DNA from 3 places in the Aerococcus sp. Group 2 genome. Region 3 is predicted to be linked to each of the others. Evidence: riboswitches for the same ligand, from Rfam matches in the RefSeq annotation. Region 3 holds a riboswitch; each other region holds the start of a gene.

What was found. Region 3 has a riboswitch for thiamine pyrophosphate ahead of JFU01_RS08660 (hydroxyethylthiazole kinase). Riboswitches for the same ligand answer to the same signal wherever they lie in the genome.
Region 1: linked by a shared signal. The riboswitch ahead of JFU01_RS02460 (LuxE/PaaK family acyltransferase) and the one ahead of JFU01_RS08660 (hydroxyethylthiazole kinase) in region 3 are both predicted to bind thiamine pyrophosphate.
Region 2: linked by a shared signal. The riboswitch ahead of thiT (energy-coupled thiamine transporter ThiT) and the one ahead of JFU01_RS08660 (hydroxyethylthiazole kinase) in region 3 are both predicted to bind thiamine pyrophosphate.

Annotation. Positions count from the first base shown of each region.
Region 1 is NZ_CAJHPA010000002.1:5,788-15,951, forward strand. Features, by position in the region: gene JFU01_RS02425 (valine--tRNA ligase) at 1-77, opposite strand, end outside; gene JFU01_RS02430 (DNA-3-methyladenine glycosylase) at 398-1,024, opposite strand; gene JFU01_RS02435 (rhodanese-like domain-containing protein) at 1,024-1,446, opposite strand; gene JFU01_RS02440 (ROK family glucokinase) at 1,450-2,415, opposite strand; gene JFU01_RS02445 (rhomboid family intramembrane serine protease) at 2,425-3,090, opposite strand; gene JFU01_RS02450 (SDR family oxidoreductase) at 3,576-4,340, opposite strand; gene JFU01_RS02455 (acyl-CoA reductase) at 4,364-5,782, opposite strand; gene JFU01_RS02460 (LuxE/PaaK family acyltransferase) at 5,775-6,812, opposite strand; TPP riboswitch at 6,874-6,959, opposite strand; gene rpmG (50S ribosomal protein L33) at 7,355-7,510, opposite strand; gene JFU01_RS02470 (penicillin-binding transpeptidase domain-containing protein) at 7,619-9,739, opposite strand; gene JFU01_RS02475 (YfhO family protein) at 9,923-10,164, shown strand, end outside.
Region 2 is NZ_CAJHPA010000002.1:119,612-129,775, forward strand. Features, by position in the region: gene JFU01_RS02905 (YeiH family protein) at 1-226, opposite strand, end outside; gene JFU01_RS02910 (aryl-sulfate sulfotransferase) at 365-2,239, opposite strand; gene JFU01_RS02915 (thioredoxin family protein) at 2,256-2,567, opposite strand; gene JFU01_RS02920 (Crp/Fnr family transcriptional regulator) at 2,682-3,335, opposite strand; gene JFU01_RS02925 (cation:proton antiporter) at 3,423-4,679, opposite strand; gene thiT (energy-coupled thiamine transporter ThiT) at 5,008-5,574, opposite strand; TPP riboswitch at 5,629-5,728, opposite strand; gene pyrR (bifunctional pyr operon transcriptional regulator/uracil phosphoribosyltransferase PyrR) at 5,727-6,260, opposite strand; gene JFU01_RS02940 (alpha/beta hydrolase) at 6,416-7,243, shown strand; gene JFU01_RS02945 (iron-sulfur cluster biosynthesis family protein) at 7,349-7,672, shown strand; gene JFU01_RS02950 (hydroxymethylglutaryl-CoA reductase, degradative) at 7,802-9,115, shown strand; gene JFU01_RS02955 (hydroxymethylglutaryl-CoA synthase) at 9,238-10,164, opposite strand, start outside.
Region 3 is NZ_CAJHPA010000008.1:7,435-17,598, forward strand. Features, by position in the region: gene thiD (bifunctional hydroxymethylpyrimidine kinase/phosphomethylpyrimidine kinase) at 154-1,602, opposite strand; gene JFU01_RS08660 (hydroxyethylthiazole kinase) at 1,589-2,428, opposite strand; TPP riboswitch at 2,586-2,684, opposite strand; gene JFU01_RS08665 (LysM peptidoglycan-binding domain-containing protein) at 3,120-3,824, opposite strand; gene nadC (carboxylating nicotinate-nucleotide diphosphorylase) at 4,140-5,015, opposite strand; gene JFU01_RS08675 (hypothetical protein) at 5,301-5,882, shown strand; tRNA gene JFU01_RS08680 (tRNA-Gln) at 6,032-6,103, opposite strand; tRNA gene JFU01_RS08685 (tRNA-Tyr) at 6,117-6,197, opposite strand; gene cdaA (diadenylate cyclase CdaA) at 6,428-7,279, shown strand; gene JFU01_RS08695 (CdaR family protein) at 7,272-8,366, shown strand; gene glmM (phosphoglucosamine mutase) at 8,438-9,805, shown strand; gene yidD (membrane protein insertion efficiency factor YidD) at 9,910-10,164, opposite strand, start outside.

The DNA.
Region 1 (10,164 bases), on a different contig from region 3:
GGTTCAAAGACTTTTTCATCGAGCCATTGGTCATAACGGCCTCTTTCTACCTCATTAGGATTGTATTTTTTGGGCATATCAATTTCTTGCACTAAAAAGCACCTCTCTTTGTGGAATGATTTCTTAAGTTTATTAGAAATAAGTAAAAAAGCCCTAGCTTCCTAATTAGGGAAGATAGGGCGCTAAGTGCACGGTGCCACCTATATTTATGACTGGATGATAACGGCATCGACCGGACAGTTCAGTTTGTAAGCAACCATGCCTTTTTCTCTTGATGGCCTCTCACCAAACGCCACTCGCTTCACCGATTCAAAAGCAACCTCTTACGCATTACCTTTACTTATTTTCCATCTAGTTTAACAAGAAAGCTAGGAAAAAGCAATTTAATTTCAAGGACTCAGGCTAACCAACCATGGTCGGTCTGAGTCCTCCCCTTGGGCGAGGAAACATAGGGATTGCCTTTCACATAAAAGCGTAACAGTTTATGGGTCCACTCGCCCTTATTGGGAATACCAATACGGGGACCTCGAGCAATCTCTGCTACTGGTCTTGGCTCATGGAAATCAATGGTCAAGGGGTCTTGTAAAATCGACGTTCCGTAGTCGACTTCCTTATCGACCCCTAAAGCTTGAGATAATTTGCCCGGCCCATTGGTTAAGAGCCTGCGCTGGTCTTGTTTGCGCCGACTCTGCATGAGGTCAATACCTTCCACAGGTTCCAAGGCCCGGATCAATACCCCTTGGGGTTCATCTTTACTTTGGGTAATCATATTCACACACCAATGGCCGTGAATATTATAGATATAAAAAATCCCCGCCTCCTGGTAAAAGGCTTCTAAACTGGCGGTCCGCTTGCCACCATACACATGGGCCGCTTGGTCACTTTCCCCCAAATAAGCTTCCGTTTCAACAATAATACCACTAGTCACTCCAGCTGAGGACTTTCTTCTTAAACGGCAACCTAATAATTTTTGAGCGATTTCTGGAGTCGATAAATCAGGGTTCTTAAAGAAAAGTTCAGCCATTAGTCAGCCGTTCCTTTAGTTTTACCTTCCCATTCATTGAAGCCTCCCTTTAAGATATAGATATCTTCATAGCCTTCCTGCTTTAGGACTGAAGCCATCCGCGTGGCAATATTTACCCCATTGTCATAGAGGTAAATCTTTTGGGACCGGTTGAGGCCAGGGGCTTTTTTCAATTGACGGACCTCACTATAAGGGATATTACGGGCGCCAAGAATATGGGATGAACGAAATTCTTGGGCTTCCCGAACATCAATAATTTGGGCTTGATGCATGGTGGCTTGAAAATCTGCTTGGTCAATCATACTTGCTGATTGCTTTCTTTTGATCCAAAAATAAGCTTGATAAATCAAGAAAGCTAATAAAGCCACGACTAATAATAGATAAATTAAAGTAAAACCACCAATTGTTTGTGCTAATAACATAAATTACTCCTTACTTTTCTGTCTAACTAAATTGGCCGCACCAATCACTCCCGCATCATTACCCAATTGGGCTAAAGAAATTTTGACTTGCCGGAGATTCGGGCGGTAAGTATATTCTCTAAGAATAGGTGTCATTTTGTCGATCAGATACTGGCCGGCATTAGCTACTCCCCCACCCAAAACAATCTGTTCGGGGTTAAAGATGCAGGTTAACTGGCTCAAACAAAGCGCCAAGGCTTTCAGAGACCGTTCCATCACCTTCTCAGCTAATAAATCGCCCACCTTAGCCGCATCAACAATGCTTTTGACGTCTACTTCTTGACCCTCACGCAGCTGCTTGGCTAAGGAAGAATCAAAGCGCGAGTCCCTAGCATAGTCCTTGCTGAGGCGGAGAATGCCTGTCGCTGAAGCCAAAGTTTCCACACAACCTCTGGATCCGCAAGTACATAAGTAACCATCGACTTCGCTAGTCATATGGCCAATTTCCCCTGCAGAACCTTGACCTAGCAGGAGCTCACCCTGACAGATAATGCCGCCGCCCACACCCGTTCCCAGGGTAACCAAGATCATATTTTGACTCTTACTTCCTGCCCCTTTGGCGAGTTCACCCAGAGCAGCCACATTGGCATCATTTTCAATATAAACGGGAAGCTGGCCTAAGCGGTTTTGAAACTGGTCGACGACAGCAATCTCATTCTCCCAACCCAGATTATAGGCCCCAGTAACCGTTCCACGCTCGCGATTTATAGCGCCAGGAGACCCCATACCGATCCCCATACAGTCCTTTAGGTCTAAATGGGCCGCCTCAACATGGTCTTGGATGGTTTTAGCCAGGTTAGAAATAATATTTACCCCATGGTCAGAAGTATCCGTGGGAATTTGCCACTGATCGATTTTTTCAAGATCTGGAGTAAACAAAGCCAGCTTGGCGGTTGTTCCTCCTAAATCAATACCAACTATAAATGCCATACTTGCCTCCTAATGTATAAATAGGGTATTAAAAGCCCCATGATTCGCAATAATTATACCAGCAATCACTGAATAAACAAGAATTGATAAGAGGATACTGCTTAGACGGTGTTTAGGATTATTGGTGATAATGAGGGTGGCTAAAAAACCACCGACAATGCCCCCAATATGCCCTGACATATCCACATTGGCCATGAACAAATTCATAACAATATTCAAGATAATTAGGGTCTGGTATTGGTAGCCCATGGCCTGAAAATAGCGGTCATGAGGGTTGAGATAACGCATGGCTAAGAAGAAAGCAAACAAGCCAAATAGCGCCGTACTGGCTCCTGCTGAAACGCTCGTTGAGAATTGGTAACTAAATAAGTTCCCCATAATTCCCGAATAAAGATAGATAAACAAAAAGCGCCAGGAACCAATAATCCCTTCCACTTCACTCCCTAGATACCAGAGAGTAATGGAATTGAATAAGAGATGAGAAAAACCGATATGAACAAAAATTGGCGTAATTAAGCGCCAGTATTGCCCATAGATAGCTATTAAAGCATTCTCCTTAGCGCCAAAATGCAGGAGGGTTGAGATACTGAGACTCGATCCCGTGACTTCCATCAAGAGATAAATAATAATTTGAATAGCTAATAAAGCATAGGTGATATAAGCTTTTCTTCGCATTTTAACTCCTTCTGTGTCAACTAAGTCTAATTACCTATTAACTTTACCATACTTTTTCTCGACAAGCTGTCAATAAATAGGTAAATCAAATAAAGCACAATAGACAAGATGACGTTAAATATTTGGGCTTTACAATTGAATTTTTTCATGGTGCCGATGATAAGATCAGGCGACCAAGTCAAAGCGACTTTATCCTTAATATAAGTAATTTTATCAAATGTACAAGACTTCTTTATGGACCCACAAGGTAATTTAGCTTGGTAGCTTTCATTATACTGCTATACGTTCTCCTTCTTCATAGGAAAGTTGATAAGATTGTATCTTGTTTGAATAGCACTTAGCGATATTTTTGGTAGTATAATCTGCTAGTAAATAATAAGGAATAATTACCCATGAAAATAACCCCCAAGACTTGAATGCTTGGTCCAAGTCTTGGGGGGACTATACACAAGTCGTTTTTATATTTCTCATACACGGGCAAAAATTTAACCGTGCATTACTAAGCCACCATCAACGTATAATATTTGACCGGTCATCATACTACTCCAATCTGAAGCTAAAAATAATACTGGACCAACTACATCATCGACTTGAACCATTCGAGCTAAAGGAGTTGATTCAATAATCTTTTCTTTCAATATTTCTTTCGTTGTTTTAGTTGAATCTGTTGGATAGACCAAACCTGGTGCTACACCATTCACCCTAATATTAAAGACACCTAAGTCTTTAGCCATGCTTTTCGTATAACCAACAATGCCGGCCTTAGTAGTGATGTAATCCGCATAGGGGACAACAGGATCAGCAACCAAATTAGATACTATATTGATGATACTGCCTGAATTATTTTCCATCATCGTATCTAAAACCGCTTGGGTGAGTAGATAAGTTGATTTTAAGCCCCCTTTAAGCTGCCTTTCATAGTCTTCCCAAGAAAGCTGCCAAACTTTCTTCCTTTTCTCGGCATCGAATTGAAAAGGAGAAAAGACATTATTTACTAAAACGTCAAGACGACCGAAATTATCTAATACTTTTTTAACAACCTGATGGACTCCTTCTTGCCTTGTAACATCTCCCTTAGCGAGAATAGCTTGAACACCTTGAGAGCTACAATATTCTGCCACCGCTTTTGCATGATCTTCACTTTTGCGATAATTAATAACGACATTAGCGCCTGCTTTGGCAAAAGCTTTTGCAATTCCGGCCCCAATTCCTCGACTTGATCCACTTATTAAAACGACTTTTCCAGCCAACAAATTACTCACTCCTTCATTTTCTAATCTCTATAGGAATTCCAGCGTTCAGAATCTCTAAGAGAAGCAGAGTCAATATCTACTATTCGAACCAATTCTCTTAGTAGGGAATAACCATCAGAATTCCAAGCTGAATGGACTTGCATCATCGCAGATAGACTCGTTACGCGAGTAACCCCTAATTTTCCCCAATGGTTAGCCATTTTAAATAAACTTTCTGTAGGAGCTGCTACCCCTACGCTCTGTAAAATGGATAATTTATTCACTAGTAAATTATCAATATCCTCCCATTGATCTACAGCAATCACTTGTATCACGCGAGACAAAGGCGAAGGACTGAAAGTCAATGCTTGGCTATAAGTCACTAACCACTTCTCAGGATGAGCTGGGAAGATCTCACACCCTCCCTGCCATTCGATTTTTTCGCGCCACTGAGATCGTAAGTAAGCTTCTTCGAGCGATAACTTTCTAAGTGGATAACGATTTTCATAAGCTCTTAATTCTCCTGCTAACATGAGGGCAAATTCCCTGGGAGAAACTTGACCTCCTCTTTCCACAAAATAAATCTGAGGGGAATAGCATCCTTGTTGATCATAATAAACGACTGCTTTAGCTGCTTCATGAACGAGATGATTTACCTTTTCAGCATTTAATAATTGATGATGAATAAGTCCAAAACTCAATTTATTGCCAAAAGCAATGAAATGACTTGTTGGTGAAAGCTTTGCTTGAATAGCTGCCATGGTTTGATTATTTCCATAAGCAAGGACACAATCAGAAGAGTCAATTAAGGTTTGCTCACGCTCCTTATCTCCTCCCTGCCAGGAAAGGATTGCTATTTTATTAGCCAATTTAGGCTCAATTCGAATCAGTAATTGACAAAATAAACCAATAAAACTCGGCTCACTAGAAGATACTTTTCCAATTAGCTTCCCTTTCACTAATAAATTAGCGACCAAACTCCATAAGGGTAAAGCAGGCACATTTCCTGCCCATATATGCGCACACAATTGCGGGGCAAAAGCGCGACTATATCCTCCATGTATTCTGGGCACAAATTCTTCTAAAATATTAGGATTTTCAAAATTTTCAGCTAGCCAGCGCCTTAACTCATGTTGTCTAAAATTCAATAAAAATTTAGTCAAGGCTAAGCGTAGAATTTCTGAATCATAGCCGGTAATAATAGGAAGTATTTTTTCATATTTCTTTCTAAGAGAATTCTGGCGATCTAATAAACAAAGGATCGCCTTATCGATAGCTACTACGGTTTCTGTTACACTAATTTCAGAAGTATCATTTTTCATGCGTTCTATCATTATTTTTAACTGTTTAACATTAGGAGCTGGGACTTGGATCCGTATTGAATCAAATATAAGTTCACGGTTTTCAATAGCAAGATCATTTACTATAGGCGGCAAATAGCCACAGTTTATGTCAATCATGGTGGACCTCTAACCAATCTTTAGCTGCTATAGAGCAGCCCTTAGGCTCTCCATTTTTTACTCGTCCCAATAATTCAAAACCTTCTCCATGGTCAATTGCTAAGTCCCCTGTTTGAATAGCAGGGACAGAATTAATATTTGCTAAATCAATATGAACGAGTAAACCTGGTTTCCCCTGCTCAACCTCTAGACCCGTCGCGGGGTCAATAATTTTGTATTTTATCCAATGCGGCCCTCGTTTTAATAGCAATTTATCAAAAGCAAACTGGGTATAATATTCTGTGGATAATTCTGTCATACCATACATATTCACTGGATTTGTTCTTACCGGAAAAACCGAAAGCAGCTTTTGATAAAAAGTATCTAGCTGATAAACCTTAGAAAAATTTTTGAACCCACCAGTATCAAATAATAGACTATCCGGATGGATCGGAAGCACTTCTCCTTGGCTTAAGGCTTCAAATAAGTGTACGAAACTATAGCTAGCTCCTAAAATAATTACTGGTTGCTTTTGATGCGCTATTAGCCACTCTTTTAAAGCAGCGACTTCTAGGCCTTTCTCAGTGATAAAATGCATGGAATCCGGCTGACCATTAGCCTTCAATATTTCTAAATAGTGAGCCAGCGAAGAATTAGGCATCTCTTCTTCATTAGGAAAAAGAATGGCCGTAGGTAAACATTGATCAGTGACATACTGCTTGAAACCTAACCAGGCAGACAAATCATAAATTTCTAGATCTTTATGATAGTGTTTTCCACTGATTCCTGTCGTCGTCCCGCTTGTCATAAATATACGCGAACATTGTTCATGTGGCGTTGCACTCAGAAATGCACTTTTAAAGGCGTCGGTTGACACTGCCGGGATGTCCTTCCAATGACGTACTTGTCTTATCCCTACAGCTCTTCTTTGACAGAATTGCTGATAATCTTGATTATGTTTATATAAATATTCAAATAAAAGTAGAGCCATATCATTAAAATTTTCTTTTTCTTCGGGATGCTCTATAAAATGTTTAATAATCTTTTTCATTTTTCCCTCCTACAAAATAAAAAGGCCACTATCCTCTTGAGTTCAAGATGACAGTAGCCTTCTCCCGTTGAATAGATTTCCCTACGCAATAACTTGATCAGGTTCTACGGGTATATTCTCAGCCATCCGGCACCCCGAATCTCAATTCACATAAATTTTATCATAGCGCTTACATAGCATCAATATGCAAGGCTTTTTTTAATGATTTCATAAAAAATGACTTGTAAGGAGGAAAGTGTGCTAAAAGTAGAAAAGCCCTGATATTCATTGAAGGAATTATGTGCGATAGGATTTCGATTGCCTTCCATAGTTAATTCAACTAGATCAGGTCAGACTTTTGCAAACTATTTCGATTAGAAAATTTTAAAAAAGAGGCTGGAAAGTTTTCCAGCCTCTTTTCACTATATCAATGTCTAAAAAGGAAATGTCATTCTAAAAGCAATCTCAGCCTTAACTTAATAAGAGCTTCCAACGAATATCAGCAAATCGATCAATAGTCTGAAGACTATCGGCACATTCTCTTTTTAGCAATAGAAATATTTCTATTTTTTAACTTCTCTAAATAAGCATACTTTACGTAATTTTGGACTATATTTTTTTAATTCAATACGGTCAGGGTTGTTACGACGATTTTTTTCTGTTAAGTAAATGCGTTCGCCCTTAAGTTCCGTATTTTCTAAAAGAATGTTAATACGCATTATTTTCCCTCCATCAGATCAATAATTTATCATAGATTTTTAATCATACCTTAAAAGTCTACCATAGTTCTCAGTGCTTTTCAAACTTTTTATAAAAATGCCCTTTAATTATTTTTTATGGTAATAGGCATCCAAGACTTTGTGTCCAACAACTTCTGCTGTCTTATCATAAGCTGAGGCACTGATTTCAGGAATGACTACCGATAAGGCAATCTTAGGTTGTTCGTAAGGTGCGTAAGAAACAAAGGTCGAGTTAATTATCCCTTCGGTCCCTGTTTCCGCCGTACCAGTTTTAGCAGCAATAGTCACCGGGAAACCTCTAAATTCATTATATGAGAGACCTTGCGGATGGTTGGCTGCTGACCAGAAACCTTGTTGAATTCGTCCCAGTTCTTCTGGACTTAATTGTACGGCATTCAACAATTTAGGTTGGTTTTGATAAACCACTTGAGGGGTGTCAGACTCATGCTCACCATTTTCTCTGAGCACTTGTTTAAGCACATGGCTGGCATAGCGTTTACCACCGTTAGCGATAGTTGCGACATATTGGTTCAATTGCATGGGCGTATAGGTATCGTATTGACCAAAAGCCAAGTCAATATAGTTACCAGGGTTACCCCCTTCACCTTCCAGACCAGTCACTTCATTTTGTAGGTCAATACCGGTCGAGCTTCCTAAACCAAATTGATGGTAAAAATTACGCAACTTATTACCCGTTTCTGGATCTAAACCAGCCAAGGACATCCCTGCTTCATAGTTGGGTAAGCCCCCGATAGCCATGGCAGTCCGAATCATATAGACATTGGAAGACCTTGCCAGAGCCATGACATCATTAATAGGAACAGGGCTAGTATTGTGGGCTGCCCACCAGGAAGCCTTCCTTGGTGTCCCAGTAAAGTAAAGCGGTTGGTCAATAAAGATATTTTCTTGACCCGGTTTTAAGACGCCATAATGGTAACCAGCCCCAACTGTGGCTCCTTTGACTGTAGATCCCATGGTAAAGGATGAATTAATAGTTCCCAGGGCATCGTCAATGATTTCGCCATGTTCATTGCGGTATTTACCAGCCATGGCCAGGATCTCTCCATTATTAGGGTCACTGGCTACCACATAGATGGAATTATTTTTACCGGTACTTGACCCGTGCAAGTAGCCTTCTAAAATTTCTTCAATTTTCTTTTGAAAATCAGTATCAATGGTCAGTTGAACGGTATTTCCCATGGAGCCAGGATATGCCTTGTCGGTTCTAACGACCTCGCCTCTTTGGTTAATTTCAGTTTCGTACTTGGTCTTGGCGCCGTGCAGGGTATCTTCATGCATGGCTTCCAGGTAAGACTTACCGACCCGGTCATTGCGGGCATAACCTTGGGCCAGGTAGTATTCAGCCTTATCACTCGGCAGTCCTTCTTCTTCAGAAGTCACGCTACCGATTACTGAACGGAGTAAATCTTTTTGTGGATATTCTCTGCGCCAATCCATGGTGGTATTGACCCCAGGCATTTCATTACTATGCTCACTGACCAGGGCAATTTCTTCATTGCTGACATCCTTGTTTTTAATCAAGGTTGGTGTGAGGGCGTAGGCCCCATTCATGCGCTTATAAATCAGAACCGCTTCGAGATCATCTCCAGAAAAATTGATATCCTCTTCAGAGACGTAGGATAATTGCTTCTCATAAAGTTCACTATCCCTTAGCCGCAAGTCTTCTTCTGACATCCGCTCATTTAAGCGGTCTTGATTGCTGGCAATCCAATAATCCTTTCGGTCTCGTTCTGTGACTTCCCCAGTATCCAAATGAATAAAACTAGCTAATTTCCGGGCAGTCTTGGCCATATCTTCTCCCGTGACATTGGGGCCTCGGGTGTAATTAATGGCTTGGAGTCCCTCGTTATCCACCAACATCTTATGGTTACGGTCCACAATATAACCTCTAGGAACACTTTCTTCAGACATATTCTTTTCAGTCATATGAACCAGTTCTTGGAAGGCTTGACCATTAACAACCTGTAAGTAGCCTAAGCGGAAGATAAGCAGAGCAAATAAAATAAATACAATATAAAGTAAAATGTTTAGCCGATTCAGGTAATTATGCCAATGGGGCGATTTCCGCCGTAAAGTCTTGGAATTAACCTGGGCTTGTTTTTCTCTCCCCTTGCGCTTAGCTGACTTATCAAAGTCATGCGACATGCCTTCACCTACTTTCTTTTTCTTATCGTCATTAAGTGCCAACACTCACTTTCTAAAAAGCAAGTCACCTATCATTATAATCGATTTCTATGATTTTGTCTGACTGAAAGTAGACTTTTATAAATTCTTTGAAAGATCTCTTGACCTTGCCATGTTCTGATAAATTAATTTGTGCTAAGCTAAGGTGAAATAAAGCATCTTTAAGGAGTTAGCACGGTGTCTTTAATGAAGAATTTTTCCAAAATGAATGCAGTTAAACGGTCGCTCTTATTAGCGGCCGGCCTCCCAGTTTTAATCCTGGTCTTTATTTACCTGTTTCAGGGTATCTTTCCCTTTGGCAATCAGACGATTTTAACTGTGGACTTAGGTCAGCAATATATTGATTTCTTCCAATATTACCGGGAGACCCTGCTAGGCAATTGGCAGCAAATCTTCTACTCTTTCCAAAAGGGAATGGGAGGAGAGAT
Region 2 (10,164 bases), on a different contig from region 3:
GGATAATCCCCAAACGTAAGAACTTGTTAGAGATGAAGCCTGATCCCCCCTTGGCGATCCCCTTTAATTGACCGGATGCTTGTAAAACCATCCCAATAATTAAGGCAATCACTAAGTGACCAATTAAGGATAAGCCAGGGAAGCCTGATAGCCATTTAGCAAATAATGATACTAATAATAACAGAATAAATGAGAGCCAAAAGCTCTTCTTTTTTAAAATGTCCATATCTTCCTCCTTAAAATAATAAAAGTACCTCAGAAGTCGCTTCTTATAACGGAAAAGGCTTCCGAGGTAGCTATTTTATTAGACCATAGTTTGGTTAATTTGTCCAAATTTTTTTAAAGAAATTTAAAATGTCCTTCTTTAGCCCTTAATGGTTAGGCCAGTATCATATTTCTTGTCATCTACAATTACTTTAACTTTGTATTCACCACTCATCCCTTCCTTAGTTACACCGGTTCGGGTATCACGATCATCAGCAGAAAGGAATGTTCCCGCACACATAGCTCCACGCTTACCTTTAGCGGTAGAAATGAAGTATCTGCGTGTTTCTTCTTCACCTTCTAAGAGTAGCATGACTAATTGTCCCTTAGCGAATTTAGCATGGAAGGTGAACATATCTGTTTCATCTACTAGACGAGCTTCATGAATATCTGGTAGTAGTTCACCAGTATCTTCAGCTGGAATATCATAATCCATTTGCAAGGTTTCACCAATATCTCCAACTAATTTACCACGACCTAAGGTGAGGTTGTTACCATAAGTGTTATAAGCTGGATACTTATTAGCACGATAGTAGTTAGATTTAACCTTTAACTCGAGCATCTTATCTTCGCCGATGGTTTCAACAGTAATTGAACGTAAATCTGCATTTGGATCATCCAATTGAGCAAATGGTCCCAATTCTTCTGAAGGCTCACCCTCAGCTGTATAAGTGATACCTCCAGAGTGTGTTAAATAGTGGCCTTCATTGTAGTACTTCACATTACAGATATAAGGTGAGAAGAATTCATGGCCACGTTCCTTACCGTATTGCCATACTTGTTCAATTTCCATCTTATCTGTATCGATGCGGTACTTAACTCCACGAGAGTAGTTATCCTTGGCTGCTAGATACTTGTCAGGATTTTGACTTCCCCAATGGTGGTTGTCAAAACACATAACATCTCCTAGGGGGGTGATTAAGTTTGAGTGTTGCTCATATTGCCAACCGAAGTCTCCGTCTCCTACTGGGGTGAACATGTATTTCTGATATTCTTCTGCCCACATTTCAGGATCTGAAATAATCCAGTTCAATTCACCTGAATCGAAGTCAATATTAACCATAGAATTAATGTGACGACCTGAGAAGGTCAATGAATTGGTTTGCTCATCATACCAAACCGCATTACAGTGGAACCAGTCTTCGTCTGACCATGAACCTGATTTTTGTGAACCTGGTTTGATGAAGTCACGGAAGTTCCATACTTTCTTAACTGCTCCAGTGTCCTTATCAATCAGAACAGCTTGGTCTTCAACCGTCGCATTGTCCCAGTCACAGTTCAAGGCTACAATATCACCATTTGGTAAGACACATTGGTCATGGTGGTAACCTCTTGGTACTCGGTATTCCTTATAGATCTTACCAACCAAGCTCATTTCATACATACCGCTAACGAAGTAAGGCATCTTAATGAGGCGGTCAGAACCAACTAAGATATTTCCGTTATCTAGGTGCTTGATATCCCATAGAATAGGAACAGTAAATTCTAGACGAATATCTCCTTGGTTGTCTACCCCAATAACGTAGTCAGAAGTTGCACAAGATAGAATCATTAAGTTATCTTGCATATATTCTGCAGTAGTTTCCATAGAGTGAACTAAGTCCGCATTAGGGGTCTTAGGCGTCTTAATAGTATGTGTAACAACTTGATCAGGTTTTTGCCATGGATGGATTTCAATTTTATTCTCAAAATCAGAATAGAGCCCCACGATTGGAAGTACGTGACGTTTTGCTTTAGGGAAGGCTTGGTAGAAGTCTGCTTCTGGGGTCTTACCCTTTACGCGAACAACCATTCCAATTTCTTCTTCTGTTTCAAACAAGATAACAGCGGAAAGAGCATTAACCACATAAGGGTTATACTTGATTAAAGGATTTTCCATGGTATAGTTGCCTCGGTCTAGCTCCTTTAACATGGCAGTTTCATTCTTGTACTGTGTTTCAATTAAATGTTCTTTATATTCGTATTTTACTGTCATTGTTATGCTCCTTTTCTCATAATGCCTCTTCAATCATGGACTCAATCACTGGTTTTTGTTGTAAGCCCGCTTTTCGGGTGATTTCATTACCGTCTTTAAAATAAACTAAAGTTGGATAGCCTTCGACGCCATATTCTTCTACGATGTCAGTATTTTCTTCAAAACTCACTTTAAGAATAGTCAGGTCATCCCCATGGCTTTTATTAATATCCTCTAGGATAAAACTTAACATTTTACAAGGGCCACAGGTCTTCGAATAGAAATCGACCAAAACATTGCCCTCAGCAATTTCAGCTTTAAAATCACCTTGTTGGTATTCTTTTATCATCTCAACACTCCTTTATTCAATGTTTGATAGCTATTTGATGATGCTGTGGTTAAAACTTTTACTAAGCCTTAACCCATCGCATGAGTCATGAATAATTTCTTGACATCAACTCCTTTACAGGTTATCCCAAATTTTCTCTTGATTAATATGGGTCAGGGCCTTCCTTGTCATTTTAAAGAAGCCCTCTGCTTCCATAAGGTGTAATTCTTGGTTTAGGCTGGACCGGCTGACCTTGATTAACTTGGCAAAAATTTCTTGAGTGAAGGGTAATTCCATGTCGGGTTTTATATCGCTCCGCCCAATTTCTAGAGAATTCTTGGAGGCAATCCAGTAACAAATCCGTTCACGAATAGTAGGATAGTTCAAGCAGGAAATGATCCGCTGGGAGTCTAAGCCCCGCTCAATCAAGTGATGAACATAAAGCTCCATGCCTAAACTGTCTTTAAAAACGATGTCTTTAAATAATTTTACTGGTATCCAGGTAACAGTAGTGGCGCGTAAGACCACTAAATCATAGGCGTAGTTTAAATGATCGTTAAAATAAAGGTATTCCAATAGGATTGAATTGGTAAAGAAGAGTGAGGTATTTAACTCCTTCCCTTCTGCCGAATAATTCACTGTTTTGAGTAAGCCTTTATCGACAATGCCAATTTCAGTAATCCGTGTTCCAATAGTCTCAATCATATCGCCCTTTTTATAGCTTTCCTGGCGGGTGTGATTAATGACTTTCTCATGGTTGAGACAGTAGTCAATAAATGATGTTGACATTTTCCCATCCCCCTATATCTTTCAATATGGTTGGTTTTCTCCTTTTATTTTAATACAAGCTGAGGCATGTCCGCTTCACTTCATCACTTAACTAGGTAGTAAGTCTTCTTGCCTTGCCAACTTTTCTTTCTCCTTACCCGCTTCACCGAGTTTTCGATAAACCATGCCAGCTAGGGGGAGAGAAATAATTTCAATAATTAGGGCAGCGGCTGAAATAGTGATCTGTAAGAGATTGGCTAGCTCAGGATAAACGCCCATCAAATTATAAGCAGCAATCCCAGCAAACATAATTGAGACCCCAGAGTGAGGCATCATAATGACTCCCATATACTTTTCCACGACTTTGGGCGCATGACTGATTTTGGCTCCTAGATAGCAACCCAAGTATTTGCCTAGGGCCCTAATCAAGATATAGGCCACCATAAGCATGCCACCGTCAAATAAGGCCGCTGGATTCAAATGAATCGATAGGTTGACAATGAAAATCATTAAGGCATAAGAGTGAATCGGTCCGAGATCCATTTGCAAGCTCGGAACTTTCTCAGGATCAACCACGTTCATAAAGGCACACGACCCGGCAATTCCGGCTAATAAGGACATCATCTGAGTTTCGGTGAAAACATGCCAGTTCAAATAATTATCTAAGGCATAGATGACCAGCATGGTGAACAAATAGATTAGGAAGCTTTGCTGTTTGGAAGCGCCCTTTCCTACTAATTTCCCTGCGACAACTCCGATCAGTCCCCCCAAGAGAATCGGAGCTAGGATCATAATCAGTAATGAACCCAGGACGGAAGTGGAACTTTCGTTTAGAACTGCTCCAATTACTGAAACTAAGGGGAAGAAGACAATGTTAACCATCACTGAGTTAAAAGCCGTCATCGATGGCACTGAATCAGATAAGGGGCCGGAACAATCATACTGCTCCACCACTGAGACTGGAGGGGCCGGCGCAGTCGCAATAGCGATCCCCCCAAAGAGTAAGGCAGCAATGATGGGTAGACCTAAGAGGTGAAGAATAAGGGCAAAGGATCCCGTCACCACTGCAAAGGTTACCACCAGGTCAGATATTCCCATGGCGAAGACTTTACTGATGGAGTCCTTGATATCACGGTAAACTAACTTATAGCCCACCATCGACCCCACTAGAATTTGCATAAGTACCATCAGTGATTGATAGACCTTGGTTGAAATTAGTTCAGGGCTTAAAAGGTTTAGCCCGTGCTCTCCGAGAAACATGGCCACAATCAACCAACCAATGATGGCTGGGAATTTGATTTTCTTAGCCAGTTCTCCGGCAAAATAAGCAATAAGCATTGCCAGTAAGAAACGAAGAACAAACACATTGAACACTCCTTTCCAATATTTTTCTTAAATCCTCTATTATTTATTGGTTGTTATAGCCTTCTCACTTTGGGTTAAAAATATAGTTCATAACTTCACATACTTAACTAAAAAAAGAGAGAAAGCTTTCAGCTAGGCTTTAACTTTAGTTATCCTTTTCACAAAATATTATAGCAAACGCTTTCTTATTAAAGTGTTTGCGCGCCAACAATTCTATAAAATATTTCTTTTTTATCAAAAATAGGTCCCCGTCAATAAAAAAAGACGCCCCCACTCAAAGGGCGTCTCAAAATAATAATTCCATCTAATCAATCGTTAAAATTGCAGCTTAATCTTCTGGGTTTAAGAGTCTGGGGGCATTATTAAATAACAAGGCCACCACTAAAGCCCCTACTAGCCAAGTAAAGAAACCGGTAGGTACATTGACAATCGTCGTATACCACCAAGCATTCATCCCTTCTGGCGCATAAGAAGACCAAAAGGCATAGCCAGCGAACCAATGAATAAAGTATTGGGCGACCATCCCAATAAAGGTCGCTGAAAAGATACCGATCCAAAGGCCTTTTTTATCCCCTTTTAAGCCTGCACTCTTCACACGATTAGCAAAGACTCCAGTTAAACCTGCTAACATAAAGGCGAAGAAGTATTCAAGAAAGACTTGGAAGGGAGTTAGAATCGTCGCTTGACCGGTGATTAATTGCAAAAGTCCAAACAGAAAGCCGGCAGCAAAACCGCTCTTTATCCCCCGTCTTAAAGAGATCAAGTAAATGGGAATAACTCCTAAGTTTACCCCAATACCTACTCCATTGGTTGTCGGCAAAAGTCCTAATAAATAAGCTAATACCGCTACCATAGCAATTTCCAATAAAATCCTTACTTGTTTACTTTGTCCCATAATAATTAAATCCTTTCTTAGCACAAAAACAGGTAAGAGAAAATGCCTCTTACCTGTTTTTTTCGTGCACTTTCTTCCGCTAGTATTACCTAGTCTCAAGTTCAAAGGGTCTGTAAATTACATCTCAGCCATAAAGGCTCCCCTAGTACCAACTATTTAATTATATATACTGCATCCTTACTGTCGAGTTCCCGCATCTTCACCCGAATTTTCTCTTGCCGGGAAGTGGGAATGTTTTTACCAACAATATCCGCTCGAATCGGTAATTCCCGGTGGCCCCGGTCAATGAGCGTCACTAAAGAGATCTTGCTTGGACGCCCATGATCCATCAAGGCATCCATCGTCGCCCGAATGGTCCGACCGGTCATGAGCACATCATCACAGATAAAGATATGTTTACCATTCACATCAAAGTCCAGCTGGGATAAGTCTTTGATCAGCTTATCCTTTTCCTGGTCGAGGTCATCACGATAAGCGCGGACATCTAATTCCCCATAAAAGACATCAGCCTCTTCTAACTGGTTGATGCGGTCCTTAATCCGGTTAGCAATAATGGCTCCCCGGGTTTTAATCCCCACGATGGCTAAATTAGCGGTACCATGGTTGCGTTCCAAAATCTCATAACTCATTCGCGTTAAGGCGCGCTTCATTTCTGCTTCGTTGAGAAGCTCGACTTCTGTTGCCAAGGCATCTCCCCCTTATCCTTTATTCTACTCATCATTGTAGCGAAATATTGTGAAGTCTGCAATTATTTCTTAACCTTGAGCATTGTCAGGGGGATTGCGCTTGCTTAATCCCCCCGGGTCAAGTATGCTAATAGCACATTAAGCGGAGGTAAATCATGTTCAATGCCGATTATTATTATCTAAAAATGAAAACCCACTACTTAAGCTTGCCCTATTCCGGCAAGAAGCGGCGGGTGCGAGTCCTACTCCCTAAAAATTACCAGCAGGAATCCGCGTCCTACCCAGTCGTTTACATGCATGACGGACAAAATGTTTTTTATAGTAAGGAGTCCTTCCTAGGTTATTCTTGGAAGGTCATCCCCACCCTCAAGCGTAATCCCGATTTAGCCAAGATGATTGTGGTCGGAATCGACAATGACTCTCAGACTCGGGCGGATGATTATAATGCTTGGAGCTTCGAAAACCCTAGCGACCCTAAGGCAAGGCCCTTGGGCGGCTTAGGCAATGATTTTAGTGACTTCATTATGAAGGTGGTTAAACCCTTTATCGACCAGACCTATCGGACAAAAACCGATAAAAAACATACAGCCATGATCGGGTCTTCTTTTGGGGCCAATATCACCGCCTATATGGGAATTAAGTATGCCGATCAAATTGGCCGCTTGGGGATTTTTTCCCTAGCCCAATGGATAGCCCAAGAACCCTTTGACCGCTATCTCAAATTGCAAAGCTTAGACCCCGAGCAAAAAATCTACCTCCAAGTCGGCACCAAAGAAGGCGACGATACTGACCGTCTCTTTCTCCCAGGCAATATGGCCCAAGCCTATATCGATGCTTCCCTCCACTACCAGGCCTTGCTTATAGCAGGAGGTATCCCGGTAGAAAATATTGACTTCAACATCTATGTGGATGAAGAGCATAATGAATTTTACTGGGCCAAACATCTCCCCGACTGCCTCCGCTTTCTCAGTAGCGGCTGGTGAAGGTGTGAAAACGTTTTAAAAATTATTTTTAGGCTTTTCCGGCTAAACTGCTCACAAATTCTGATATAATCATCCTTACAAGAGTTGTTGTGAGGAGGATATGCCATGAAGTTATTTTTCACCCAGAAAGCCATACAACAGTTACAAAACTTAGATCGTTTCCATAATATTTGCCTAACCACTTCCGATGAAACAGGTCATACCAGCCACAGAGCCTATCGTAGTTTAGTCTTACAAACTAATGCACCAAGTTTTGAAAGCTTTGATGAGGTCCTGGAAACGCATATCGGTCAAATCCATGTCACAACACAAGCCCTCAGCATCTTAGGCAATGATAACCGGATCGATTTTGATGAATTTCGGCAAGTTTTTGTTCTCTTAACCGACGATCAAATGGTCGATGATAATCTCTATTGTATCGATCATTAATACCGACTGGCTATTGATTAATCAAGTAATGACCCATAAACTAGAAGTTGGAAGCAATTGCCAACTTCTTTTTTTATGGAAAAGTACAAAGACTTCCCCCTCACTGATAAACAAAGCACTTAGGAGGTTATTATGACTCAAGTGAATTTACAGGGCTTCTACCGCCTCCCCTTAGAGGAACGTCTGGCCCGCTTAAATGAGCTCCACTATATTAGTGATGCAGAAAAAGATTATCTCAAAAATAACCAGGGTTTGCCCTTAGACCTGGCTGATAACATGGTTGAAAATCTCATTGGAACCTACTCCCTCCCCTTGGGACTGGCAATGAACTTTGTCATCAATCAAAAAGACTACTTGATCCCCATGGCGATCGAAGAACCGAGTGTCATTGCAGCAGCCAGTTACGCCGCTAAAATGGCTAAGGCAGGCGGTGGCTTCCATAGCGAGGTCTTGAACCGTCAAATGACTGGGCAAATGGTCTTCTTAGGCTTAGACCAAGCCAGCCAAGCTGAAATCTGGACTAGTTACATTAAAGACCACCAAGAAGACCTCATCCAAGTCGCCAACCAGGCCCATCCTAGCCTCAGCCGACGGGGCGGTGGGGTGCGCCAGTTAGAAACGGCCTACTATCCCAGTGAAAGCGAGCCTTTTTTTGTGGTCTATATGACGGTAGATACCCAAGAAGCCATGGGCGCCAACATGATGAATACCATGCTGGAAGCCTTAGCCAGTCACATTGAAGCACTTAGTCAAAAGGATGAGTCGCTACCCCGTCTAGAAAAATTAATGGCTATTTTAAGCAACTTAGCTACCCAATGTCTGGCTAAGGCGACTTGTCAAATCCCTATTGATGCTCTTGCTAAGCCAGGCCAAGATCCACAAGTAGTGGCTAAGCGGATTAGTCAAGCTAGCCAACTGGCCCAAGTCGATCCTTATCGGGCCACAACCCACAATAAGGGGATTATGAATGGGGTTGATGCCTTAGTGATCGCTAGCGGTAACGACTGGCGGGCGGTGGAGGCAGCCTGTCACGCCTATGCCAGCCAATCCGGACAATACCGGGGCCTAGCCAAATGGGACTACCTTGAAGGCCAAGGCCTATTAGCTGGAGAAATCACCCTCCCTCTTGCCTTAGGAAGTGTCGGTGGATCAATCAAAATTCACCCCGCCGCTAAACTCGTCCACCACTTACTCGACCAGCCCAGTGCTAGCGACTTAATGAAGATTGTCGCTGCCCTCGGCCTAGCTCAAAACCTAGCCGCATTGAGGGCTCTAGTCATTGAAGGTATCCAAGCGGGGCACATGTCACTTCAAGCCCGGTCCTTGGCCATCGCTGTGGGTGCCCAGGGCGATGAAGTAGACCAAGTTAGTCAATCCTTACAAAAGGCAAAGCCTATGGATCGACAAAACGCCAAGGCGATCTTAGATGACCTCCGTCAATAGGCTCGGGATTTAAATAGGAGAAATTTCCGCTAAAAAAGGGACTGCCTGAGGCAGTCCCTTTTAAAATACAAATGCTATAATCAAAACGTGTTTCAAGCTCAGAGCAAGTGTCGCACTCTTCCTTATTTACCATAAATGCGTTTATGATCTTTTAGGCCGAGTAGTCGGTAGTCATCTTGGTCGCCGTGGGCTGGAATGCTTTGCTGACTACCGTCACTAAGGAGGTCTTCTTGAAAGAGGGCTTCATATTCAGGAATGGAAAGTTTTTTCCGCTCAGCAAATTGTTGGCGGTGCTTATCTCCTTCCAAGTAGTCTTGGTAATTAGCTTCTAGGTTCATGGAGAAGAATTCGGCCATCGCTCCCGAACCGTAACTGTACATGCCGATGAGGTCACCTGCTTGCAAAGAAGTATCGTTTTCCAATAAACTAATCAAACTGAGGTATAAGGACCCTGTGTAAATATTCCCTACCCGGCGATTATAGGCCCGACTGGCTTCAAAGGATTCCTCCCACTCCCCTAGTGGTTCATCCTTAGCCTTTTGGGTGAGGTGTTTTAAACCTTTTAAGCCTAGTTTGGTGTAGGGAAGGTGGAAGCAGAAAGCAGCAAAGTCATCCAGCTGGTGGCCGGAAAGTGCCTGGTGGTCAGCCCAAACTTGGTCTAGGGCATTAAGGTATTGGTCATTGGAATAATGTCCATCCACATGGGCCAAGCGCGAATAATTAGGCCGCCAGAAATCCATGACATCAATGGTATAATAGCTAGCATCGTCATTGACACTAAGGATTCGGGGATTAGCAGTAATTAATAAGGCCACTGCCCCAGCGCCTTGAGTGGCTTCCCCTGCAGTGTTTAAGCCGTAGCGGGCAATATCACTGGTGAGAACCAGGGCCTTGGCTTGGGGGCGTTTAGCGATATGGTTGACGGCAGTTTGTAGGGCAAAGGTCCCCCCATAACATGCTTCTTTGACTTCGATACAACGGGCTTTGGGATTGATGCCTAATAAGTGGTGGATATAGATGGCCCCAGCCTTGGATTGGTCAATCCCTGA
Region 3 (10,164 bases):
AAAACAGTTTCCCCACTTTTCCCAAATATAGAAAAAAGGCCATGACAAGCTATCATGACCCTTATCGGTGTACAGATACTCTTCCCCTAGCAGGTCTAGCCTCGTGGAAGGGTTGAAAGACTAGGAACTATTTGCTAAGGGAAGTTAAGGCAATTAATCGTCACTGGGGTAATAAGTCAAGAGGCCAAAGCCATGGTTCAAGGGGCCACTCCCCTGACCTAGATCTAATTGGTCTTTAAGGGCCAGGCTGAGATAGGTCTTAGCCCGAGCAATGGCAGTAACTAAGTCATCCCCCTTGGCTAGGTTGCTGGCAATGGCACTGGATAGCGTACAGCCGGTGCCATGGGTATTGGGGTTATCAACCCGCTCGCCCTTAAACCAGTGGACCTCGCCCTCATGGGTAACCAGGACATCATTAGCATCATTCACCCGATGGCCCCCCTTACAGAGGACAGCGACTTGGTAGGTCTGACTAATTTTCTTAGCGGCGGCTTCCATATCGGCTGCCGAATGGATGTCTTGTCCCGCTAAGACCTGGCTTTCAGGAATATTGGGAGTAATTAAGCAAGCGAGGGGGAAGACCTGGTCAGCCAAGACCTGTACGGCTTGGTCTTGGATCAAGTTGGACCCGCTCGTTGCGACCATGACTGGGTCTACTACGACATGTTTAGCCTGGTAGTTTTTAAGAGCTTTGGCAATTTCCTTCACTAAATCTACTTGGGAGACCATGCCAATCTTGACGCTAGCCGGAGGAATATCGTCAAAGACAGCTTGGAGTTGGCTAGCCAAGGCCTCGGGACTGAGGTCATAGACCCCGGTCACACCCCTAGTATTTTGGGCGGTCACTGAAGTAATGGCACTCATGCCAAAGACTCCATTAGCCTGCATGGTCTTGAGGTCCGCTTGAATACCAGCTCCCCCACTGGAATCTGAGCCGGCAATAGTCAGGACGGCTTGGAGTTTAAAAAGTTTTTCAGCAGCTTTACGGATTTCTTGAGTCGCTTGGTAGGGGTCTTCCGCCTTAAATAAAGCAGAAATCAGAGCCACCCCGGCCAACCCCTGGTCCCGTAAATTGGCCATATTATCTAAGCTAATCCCACCAATGCCTACAATGGGAATATTCACCCCTTGGGCAATAGCTCTCAGGGTAGTCAGACTAGTGCCTTGGGCATTGGCCTTAGACTGGGTCGGATAGAGGGCGCCAACTCCCAAGTAGTCTGCACCAGCCGCCTGGGCTTTTAGAGCGGCATCCAAACTCTTAGCCGAAGCCCCGATAATTTTTCCCGGGCCGAGCAGTTCTCTAGCCTGGTCGACTGGCAGGTCATCTTCTCCCACATGGAGGCCGTCAGCATCTACCGCCAGGGCCAGTTCATAGTCATCATCGATAATAAAGGGGACACCTGCTTCTTGGCAGAGGGCTTTGATTTTTTTAGTTAGATCCAGCTTCTCCTCTTGGTCTTTAAAGGGATGGTCCTTCAAACGTAACTGTAAAATCGTCGCCCCTCCTGCTAAGACCTCTTTGACTTGCTGGATTAATTCGTCATGGTCAAAGCGGTCGGGCGTAATGGCATAGACCAATAAATCATTTTTATTGAATGTCATACTTGGCTCTCCTTTCTAATTTTTTGGCCTCTAATAAGAAGACCTGGTCAATCACCCGGTTAGAATAAGTGGCATTACCCTCATAAGGCTGGAGCACTTGAGCAGCGATTTCTCCCGCCACCCCATAGCTAATCATGGCCGCTGTAGCTAGGTAAAAAGGATCCTCATCCGGATTACCGGCTAAAAAGCTAGCTAGGACGCCGCTTAACTGGCAACCTGATCCCGTATAGGAAGCCATCCAGGGGTGGCCATTTTCAATGACTGCCAGCCGCTCGCCGTCAGTCACTAAGTCAATCGGGCCTGACATGGCTAGGATAATTCCTTTTTCTTGGGCATAAGCTTTAAAGTCCGGAGCAAAATCAGCCAGATTGGCTAAGCTTACCTCGTCTCCAGGACCCAGGTCGACCCCAGATCCTTGGCTTTTTTCAAAGAGGAGGCTTCGAATTTCCGAAGCATTCCCCTTTACCGCCCTTACTAGACCCCGGTCAATCAGCTCTTGACAGAGCTTTAATTTAGACGGCATAGCTGAAACCCCCACTGGGTCTAAGACCACGGGATGGTGGTCATTTTTCGCTGTGGCGGCGAGGTCCAACAATTCCTGATTAGGTCTGGGACTAGCGGCATTCAATAGCAAGAGGTCAGCCGTCTTGACCACATCCTGACTATTAGGTAAGTTATCGGTCATCACGGGACGCCCACCACTGGCCAAAATCACATTGGCCACATCATGAATGGTGACATAATTATTTAACACTTGGATCAGCGGGGCCTTGGCCTTGACCTGCTGGCTATATTTCGCAAAGGGAATGCTTATTTTTTTAGACATTGACTCATCTCTCTTACTCTGTTTAGATTACACATTTCACCTGCAGGTCTTTTACTTCTAGACAGAAAAAAGCCCTGCAAAGTATACTCCACTCAGTGTACTTTGCAGGACTTCTTATCGTTAGGCTTTAGCAAAAGCTTGGCTGTGCCTTATAACGATATTTGAATTCTCACATCCCTACGCAAGTCTTAACTTTCTCAGGTTCAAAGAGTCCAGGTTTCCACCTATCTCAGCAAAAGCACCTCTTGTGAGTACTTTTTAACTATAGCAGAAACCGCTTACCTATTCAAGGCGGAGCGCTTAAACTCCTTTTGGACGCTGAGATAAATAAAAAAACTCCAGCCCAATGAGCCGGAGTTAATGGTTTCGTCCTTTGGTGTGACTGTCACACTCTTTTGAAACGTGTTCCAGTCACAGGACGAACGTCCACTTCAAAAACTGGGAACGCTCAGATTCACTGAGCTTATCCCAGTTTTCTCCAGTGGTTTCGTCCTTTAGTGTGACTGTCACACTCTGTTTAAACGTGCTCCAAGCGCGAGGTGAGCTCCATTTCAGAAGTCCTTGCAAATCCTCTTTGAGGATTTACGGCGTACTTCTTCCAATTGCTGTAGCTGTTCGAAGCGAAGCGAGTTACAGATATAGTATGCGGAGCTCTCTCCCCTCTTTTTGCGCTTGTCACACTCTTTTTATCTTAGTACCAACCGTTAGCGTTCCAGAATGCTAAAGCGTTGTCCCATGAACCGTAACGACCGGCTACGTATTGGTCAGCCACACGTTCTTGGTTAGCTGGGGAGTAGTCACCATTTAAGTAAGAAGCGCTTAATTGGTAACGTCCGATGTATTGGCCGTTAGTTGCTGAGTATGAACCACCAGATTCACGTTGAGCAATGATTTCTTTAGCGGATGAAGAAGAACCAGTGTAAGCGCTTTGTGCTGGAGCTGGTGCAGGTGCAGGTGCTGGTGCTGGAGCAGCAGCTGGAGCAGCTTGAACAGTTGCAGGTGCTTGGTAAGTTTGACCAGCAGTTTCATCAACGGTGTAAACTTGAGCTGCTTGACCTTGTTTTTCTACTTCAACTTCATTAACCTTACCTGATTGGTCAGATTTGAAGGTTAATTTAGTTCCTGGGAAGATTAAGTTAGCATTTTCGATGTTGTTGATTTCAGCTAATTCTTTGGTGTTCACGTCTGCTGCTTGAGCAATAGCGTTTAAGGTGTCACCAGATTTAATGACATAAACTTTTTCGTTGTCATCTAATTTTTGGAAGTCAGCTTTGATTTCTTCAACTGAACGTGCTTGCCATTCAGCTGCGTGTGCTTCAGTCGTTTCCCCAGCAGCAAAACTTACTAAGGCTGATAAAGCGATTGAGGTACCTACTAAAACTTTCTTCATATTCATGTGTAATAAAAATCCTTTCTTCTATGCAAAGTTCATTCTTTTTTCTATTTAATATGATTAAGCCTCTTAATCATTCAGATTCATTTTTATCTCTCAACGAGGTCTTTCCCTCGTCGACATGAAATATACTATCATGGCTTCCAGACGAAGAAAAGGGATTTTCTGACTTGTTAAGGCCCTTTAATTACTTTGACATTTTAAAAGGATTTTCTGAAATATTTCTGTCGCCTTGTAACCTTGCTGTAACAAAAGTCAGGGCAAAACTTGAGTTATGGGTATTAGAAATCAAGGACTTCTGCCTCAAGAGCTACAGACCTACTTCCTCACTTTCAAATGTTTGAGGGACAGATCTAAGATTCCGGCCGAATGGGTAATGGCCCCACTAGAAATATAGTCAATGGCTAGGTCCTTATAATCCGCGACATTGTCCCAGGTAAAGTTTCCTGAAGCTTCTATAATCGCTTGACCGTTAATGAGCGCAATGGCTTCCTCCATGGTGTCATGGTCCATATTGTCGAGCATAATAATATCAGCTCCAGCCTCCACTGCCGCTCTGACCATGTCCAAGTCCTCGACTTCAATTTCAATCTTCTTCACAAAAGGGGCATAGGCCTTAGCCGCTTGGATGGCTTCTTTGACCCCACCGGCAGCAGCAACATGGTTATCCTTGAGCATAATTTGGTCAGAGAGTGAGTAACGGTGGTTATAGCCGCCCCCTACCCGGACTGCATATTTTTCCAAGGGGCGGTAGGCCGGGGTAGTTTTACGGGTATCCAGTAACTTTATCCCACTACCTTCTAAGGCGTCTACAAAACGGCGGGTAGCAGTAGCGATACCACTCATTCTTTGAAGAAAGTTGAGGGCAATCCGTTCCCCACTTAGGAGAGTATTGACGGAGGCCTTAATTACCATCAAGGTCTCCTGATTAGCTACCCGGTCACCATCTCGGACCAGACTCTCAAATTGAACTTCAGGATCCAAATGTAAGAAAACCCGCTTGAAGAGATCCAAACCACAAATCACTCCCGCTTGCTTAGCTAAGAGCTCGACCTGGGCTGCTTGACCCTGATAAATAGCATTGGTCGACAGGTCTTCATAGGGAATATCTTCCTTAAAAGCGAGGGTAATTAATTCATCAATAATATCTTGGTTCAGATTTATAAAATTAGACACTTGTTTTGGATTAGCCATCACTAAACCGCCTCCTCATTTTTTCTATCCTGATTCTCTGACTAGCCACTTTCAGCCAGCCAAAGGGACTGACTTTCCTGATCTTAAAAAGCCCAAGAAAGCTGATACTGTTTTTACTATCATACCATAAGCCAAGGCAGCAAAACCCCTAGCCTTATGCGAAAAGTGATCAATTTAGACAGACTTGACAAAAATAATGGCTAAGCTTATGATAATTTTTAAATTTTTATCATTATTTGGTTTTATATCGATTATATTAGGACTCATTGTTCAAGGAGGATTACAATGAAAGAAAGTATTTCAGTTAGCAAAAAAAATACGGGCAAAATGACTACCGTAGCCTTACTAACAGCCATCGGTATCATTATCCCTATGATTAGTCCCATTAAAATCGCTTTTGGTCCCTTTTCCTGGACCCTGGGCTCTCATATCGCCATTGATATGGCACTCTTTATTTCACCAGCCTCAGCCGCTTTTGTGGCCCTAGCAACCTCATTTGGTTTCTTGATGGCAGGTTTTCCCTTACCAGTGGTCTTCCGGGCGGTTTCCCACCTCTTATTTACCCTAGTGGGTGCCTATACTCTGCAACGGTCCAATGAATTTGTCTTGAACCCTTGGAAAAGAACCCTCTTTAACGCCGGAATTAATAGCTTACACGGTCTGGGGGAAATGATCGTTATCCATTGCTTTGTAACCGCCGGCTTAACCAGTTTGGATGGCCAATACGGTTACTGGGCCTCCCTCTTCATTCTCTTCGGTGTATCGTCACTCTTCCATGGGATGATGGACTTTGAATTGGGTTACCTCTTCCTCAAGTACCTCAACAAGCACCTACCTTATAAATTCCCCCGTTTTCCAATCAAATAACACAAAAACGCCCTCAGTTCTTTCTCTATTTGGAAAGGACTAAGGGCATTTTTTTGTGCTTATTCAGGAATTACTATCGCTGAGCATGCCTTCTCTTTGTCAACTGGAAACAAAAAAGAGACTGCACGTACTCGTACAGTCTCAATTAACTGGGGTAGCTGGATTCGAACCAACGCATGACAGAGTCAAAGTCTGTTGCCTTACCGCTTGGCGATACCCCAATATGATTAGAAATGGAGGGAAGAGGATTCGAACCTCTGAACCCGAAGGAACGGATTTACAGTCCGCTGCGTTTGGCCGCTTCGCTATCCCTCCAAATCAGTACTCAATTAATATACCACTATTTCCCTATAAAATGCAAGGGTTATTGGCGATTTTTTTCATTTATCATAAAATTTTCGTTTTTCGGCTATTTTTAAGCCAGCACCCTTCCATCTATTCTCTCTCCGCTATCCATAATTTAAGAAAGACCTAAAGCCTGGTCAGACAGTGTCTATGGTATACTTATTAATGAATTTAAAACATCACTAATAGGAGGGAAAACGATGGATTGGGAATCAATTTTCAGCTGGTCACATGCCTTTGACCTGATCGATATCTTGATTGTTTGGCTCATCATCTATCAGTTGCTCAAGTTAATCCGGGGCACGCGGGCGGTCAATATCTTTAATGGCATCATTATCTTTTTACTTTTTAAAATGGTTTCGACCGTCTTTCAATTAGAAACCATCGACTGGATCATGAATAGTATTATCCAGTGGTCAGTCATCGGGATTATCATTATTTTCCAACCGGAAATTAGAAACGGCCTCGACCATCTCGGCCAAAGTTTACGAATGCGGAATTTACGAAATACCCAAAATGACCCCGTTGAGCAAATGATTGAAGAAATTATCCGGGCTTGCCAGTACATGGCTAAGCGGCGGATCGGGGCTTTAATCTCCATTGAAGATACTCAATCGCTTACCGAATATGCCAACACGGGAATCAAATTGGATGCGGATATTACTGAACAACTCCTCATTAATATCTTCATTCCCAACACCCCGCTCCATGACGGGTCGGTGGTGATCCAAGATATGAAGATTAGCTCAGCAGCCAGTTTCCTCCCCCTCTCGGAAAACCCCGAAATTCCTAAGGAACTAGGCACCCGCCACCGGGCTGCGGTTGGTCTCAGTGAAGTCACCGATGCGGTAGTAGTAGTGGTTTCTGAAGAGACTGGTGACATTTCCCTCACCTATAAAGGAAAAATTATGCGCGACCTTTCTGAAGAAGAAATCCGCGAAACCCTCCGCCAACATTTTGCTGAGAGCGAAGACGGCGATTCCATCATCGAAGGCAACCACTTCTTGAAGAATATCTTCCAAAAGAAAAATGGAGGTGACAAAAATGAATAAGCTCTATGAAAATAAAGCCGCTATGATTTTTTTCTCACTCTTATTAGCGCTTTTCCTCTTTATCTTTGTCAAAGCGGAACGTTATAATAATAACCCGGTCAGTTTCTTCACTAACATCAGTGAAACCAAGTCAGAAACCATCTCCGACGTCCCCGTTTATGTGAGTGGCGACGTGGATGACTACTATATTACTGGCCTCCCTGAAACCGTCTCTGTGGAAATTTCAGGTCCAAGCAATATCATCGACCAAACCCTTCAAGCCCGAGAATTTAAGGTCGTGACTGAAAACCTGGAAGAACTCGGCGAAGGGTCACACTATGTACAACTCACCATGACTAATATTTCTAAAGACCTCAATTATCGGATCTCACCTTCCAGTGTGGAAATCAATATTGCTCAACTGCAAAGTCAAAAATACCCGGTAGAAATCCACGTTAATCCGACCAACTTGGCCCCGGGTTATGAAATTCATGCAACCAAGGCCACTCCGGCAGAAGTCACCTTGACAGGTTCAGCTGAAAGCCTCAGCAAGATTTCCTCAGTGAGCGTCGACGTCAGCCTCCCTAACAATACCAATTCTGACTACCACGGCAGTGGACGGGTCATTGTCAAGGATCGCGAAGGTAATATCTTAAACATTACCGCCAACCCAAGTCAAGTCGGCGTCGATATTGCCATCGGTAAGCAGGGGAGCTCAGTACCTATCCAAATCGACCTCGATAATCCCAATGATGACTACACTTATGACTTAAGTAATTGGTCCACCCGGCAAGTGACCCTCTTTGGCGATGAGAAAGCCCTCGCCGCTATTCAAGCGGTAGTCGGTCATATTGACGTTAGCGGAATCACCCAGAGTCAACGGGTCCAAGTGGCTCTAGAACGCCCCGATAATGTTGAAGCTATGGAGCCTGAGTCCATCACTCTTACCGTTACCGCCCGACCCAAAAACAGCGGCCAAAGAAGTGAAGCCTCTAGTGATTCTTCTAGCCAGGCAAGGCAGGAGACCAGCAAGGATGAAAGCCAGCCAGTCACTAACCGGCAAAGGGAATCTAGCAGTCAAGCAGAGGCTAAATCCAGTTCACCCTAATTTGGCAAAGACTTGAAATCGTGGTAGTATATTGAATTGTTAATAAGATTGGTAAATCAAAGGAGTATATCATGTTAAAATATTTTGGAACTGACGGTGTTCGCGGAGAAGCCAATAAGGAACTAACCCCTGAACTGGCCTTTAAATTAGGTCGCTTTGGTGGCTATGTCTTGCTCCAACACGCCAAGGAAGAACAAGAACATCCCCGTGTCCTCGTTGCACGCGATACACGGATTTCTGGTCAGTTATTAGAACACGCCTTAATCTCAGGGCTGTTATCTGTCGGCATTGAAGTGTTACAACTGGGCGTCATTACCACACCAGCTGTCGCTTATCTCACCCGGACTACTGGAGTAACTGCTGGGGTAATGATCTCAGCCAGCCACAATCCTGCCAAGGATAACGGCATCAAATTCTTTGGTAGTGACGGCTTTAAATTATCGGATGACCAAGAAGCTGAAATTGAATACTACTTAGACCAAGAAGAGGACAGCTTACCTCGTCCTAGTGCCCAAGGCTTAGGCACGGTCAGTGAGTATCCAGAAGGGGTAGCCAAGTACCTCGAATTTCTCCAAACCACCATTAGTAATGATTTATCCGGCTTAAAACTATGTATTGACGCCGCTAATGGTTCCGCTGCACCTTTAGTCAACCGTCTCTTTGCTGATTTAAATGCAGACTTCTATGCCCGTGCTACCCGTCCTGATGGCCTAAACATTAACGATGACTGCGGCTCTACCCATCCTGGTGAACTCCAAAAACTGGTCCTCGAACAAGGCGCTGACGCTGGGGTTGCCTTTGATGGGGACGCTGACCGCTGCATTGCTGTTGATGACAAGGGCCGTTTAGTGGATGGCGACCACATCATGTACATCTGTGGGAAATACCTCAAAGACCATGGTAAATTAAAAGACGACACCATTGTTGCTACCGTCATGTCCAATTTAGGCTTCCATAAGGCCGTTGAAGCTGCAGGGATGAATGATAAGGTCACCAAGGTAGGCGACCGTTATGTGGTTGAAGAAATGCGCAAGGGCGATTATACCCTAGGTGGCGAACAATCCGGACACGTTATCTTTATGAGCCACAACACGACCGGTGACGGCCTCTTAACCGCCATTCAATTGCTCTTCGTCCTCAAGCAATCCGGGAAGAAACTCAGTGAATTAGCTGATGAAATGCCAACCTATCCTCAAGAGCTCATCAATGTCAAAGTGACCCGCGCCGGCAAGGAAGAAGCCATGAACAATGCGGACGTCAAAGCAGAAATTGATGCAGTTGAAAGTGAATTAGGGGAAGAAGGTCGGGTCTTAGTCCGTCCTAGCGGTACCGAAAACTTACTTCGGGTCATGGTCGAAGCCCAAAGTGATGACCTAGCCTTGACCTATGCCCAACGCATCGCTGACAAAGTCGCTGACATTTACGGGGTAGAAGAATAAAAGAATTCATTATAAAAGGAGTCCTCAATTAAGGACTCCTTTTTTTGATTGCTACTATTTGATTAAAAGATGTTTCAAGCGTCAGCTGTGACTGTCACAGTCTATCATTTCTTACTTAATCTGGCTAAGGCTTGGCGTTCTTTAGGGCTGACTTCTTGGTCATTGCGTTTGAGGCTAAAATGATCGGGAACTGGATCGACGCCGCCGCGGGCATAGGGATGGCAGCGTAGGATTCGGGCCAGTCCCATAAGCGTCCCCTTGAAAAAGCCATGCTTTTCTAGAGCTCTAAGCATATAAGTCGAGCAAGTGGGATAGTAACGGCAAGACGGCGGTAAGGCAGACGAAATAAAACGCTGGTA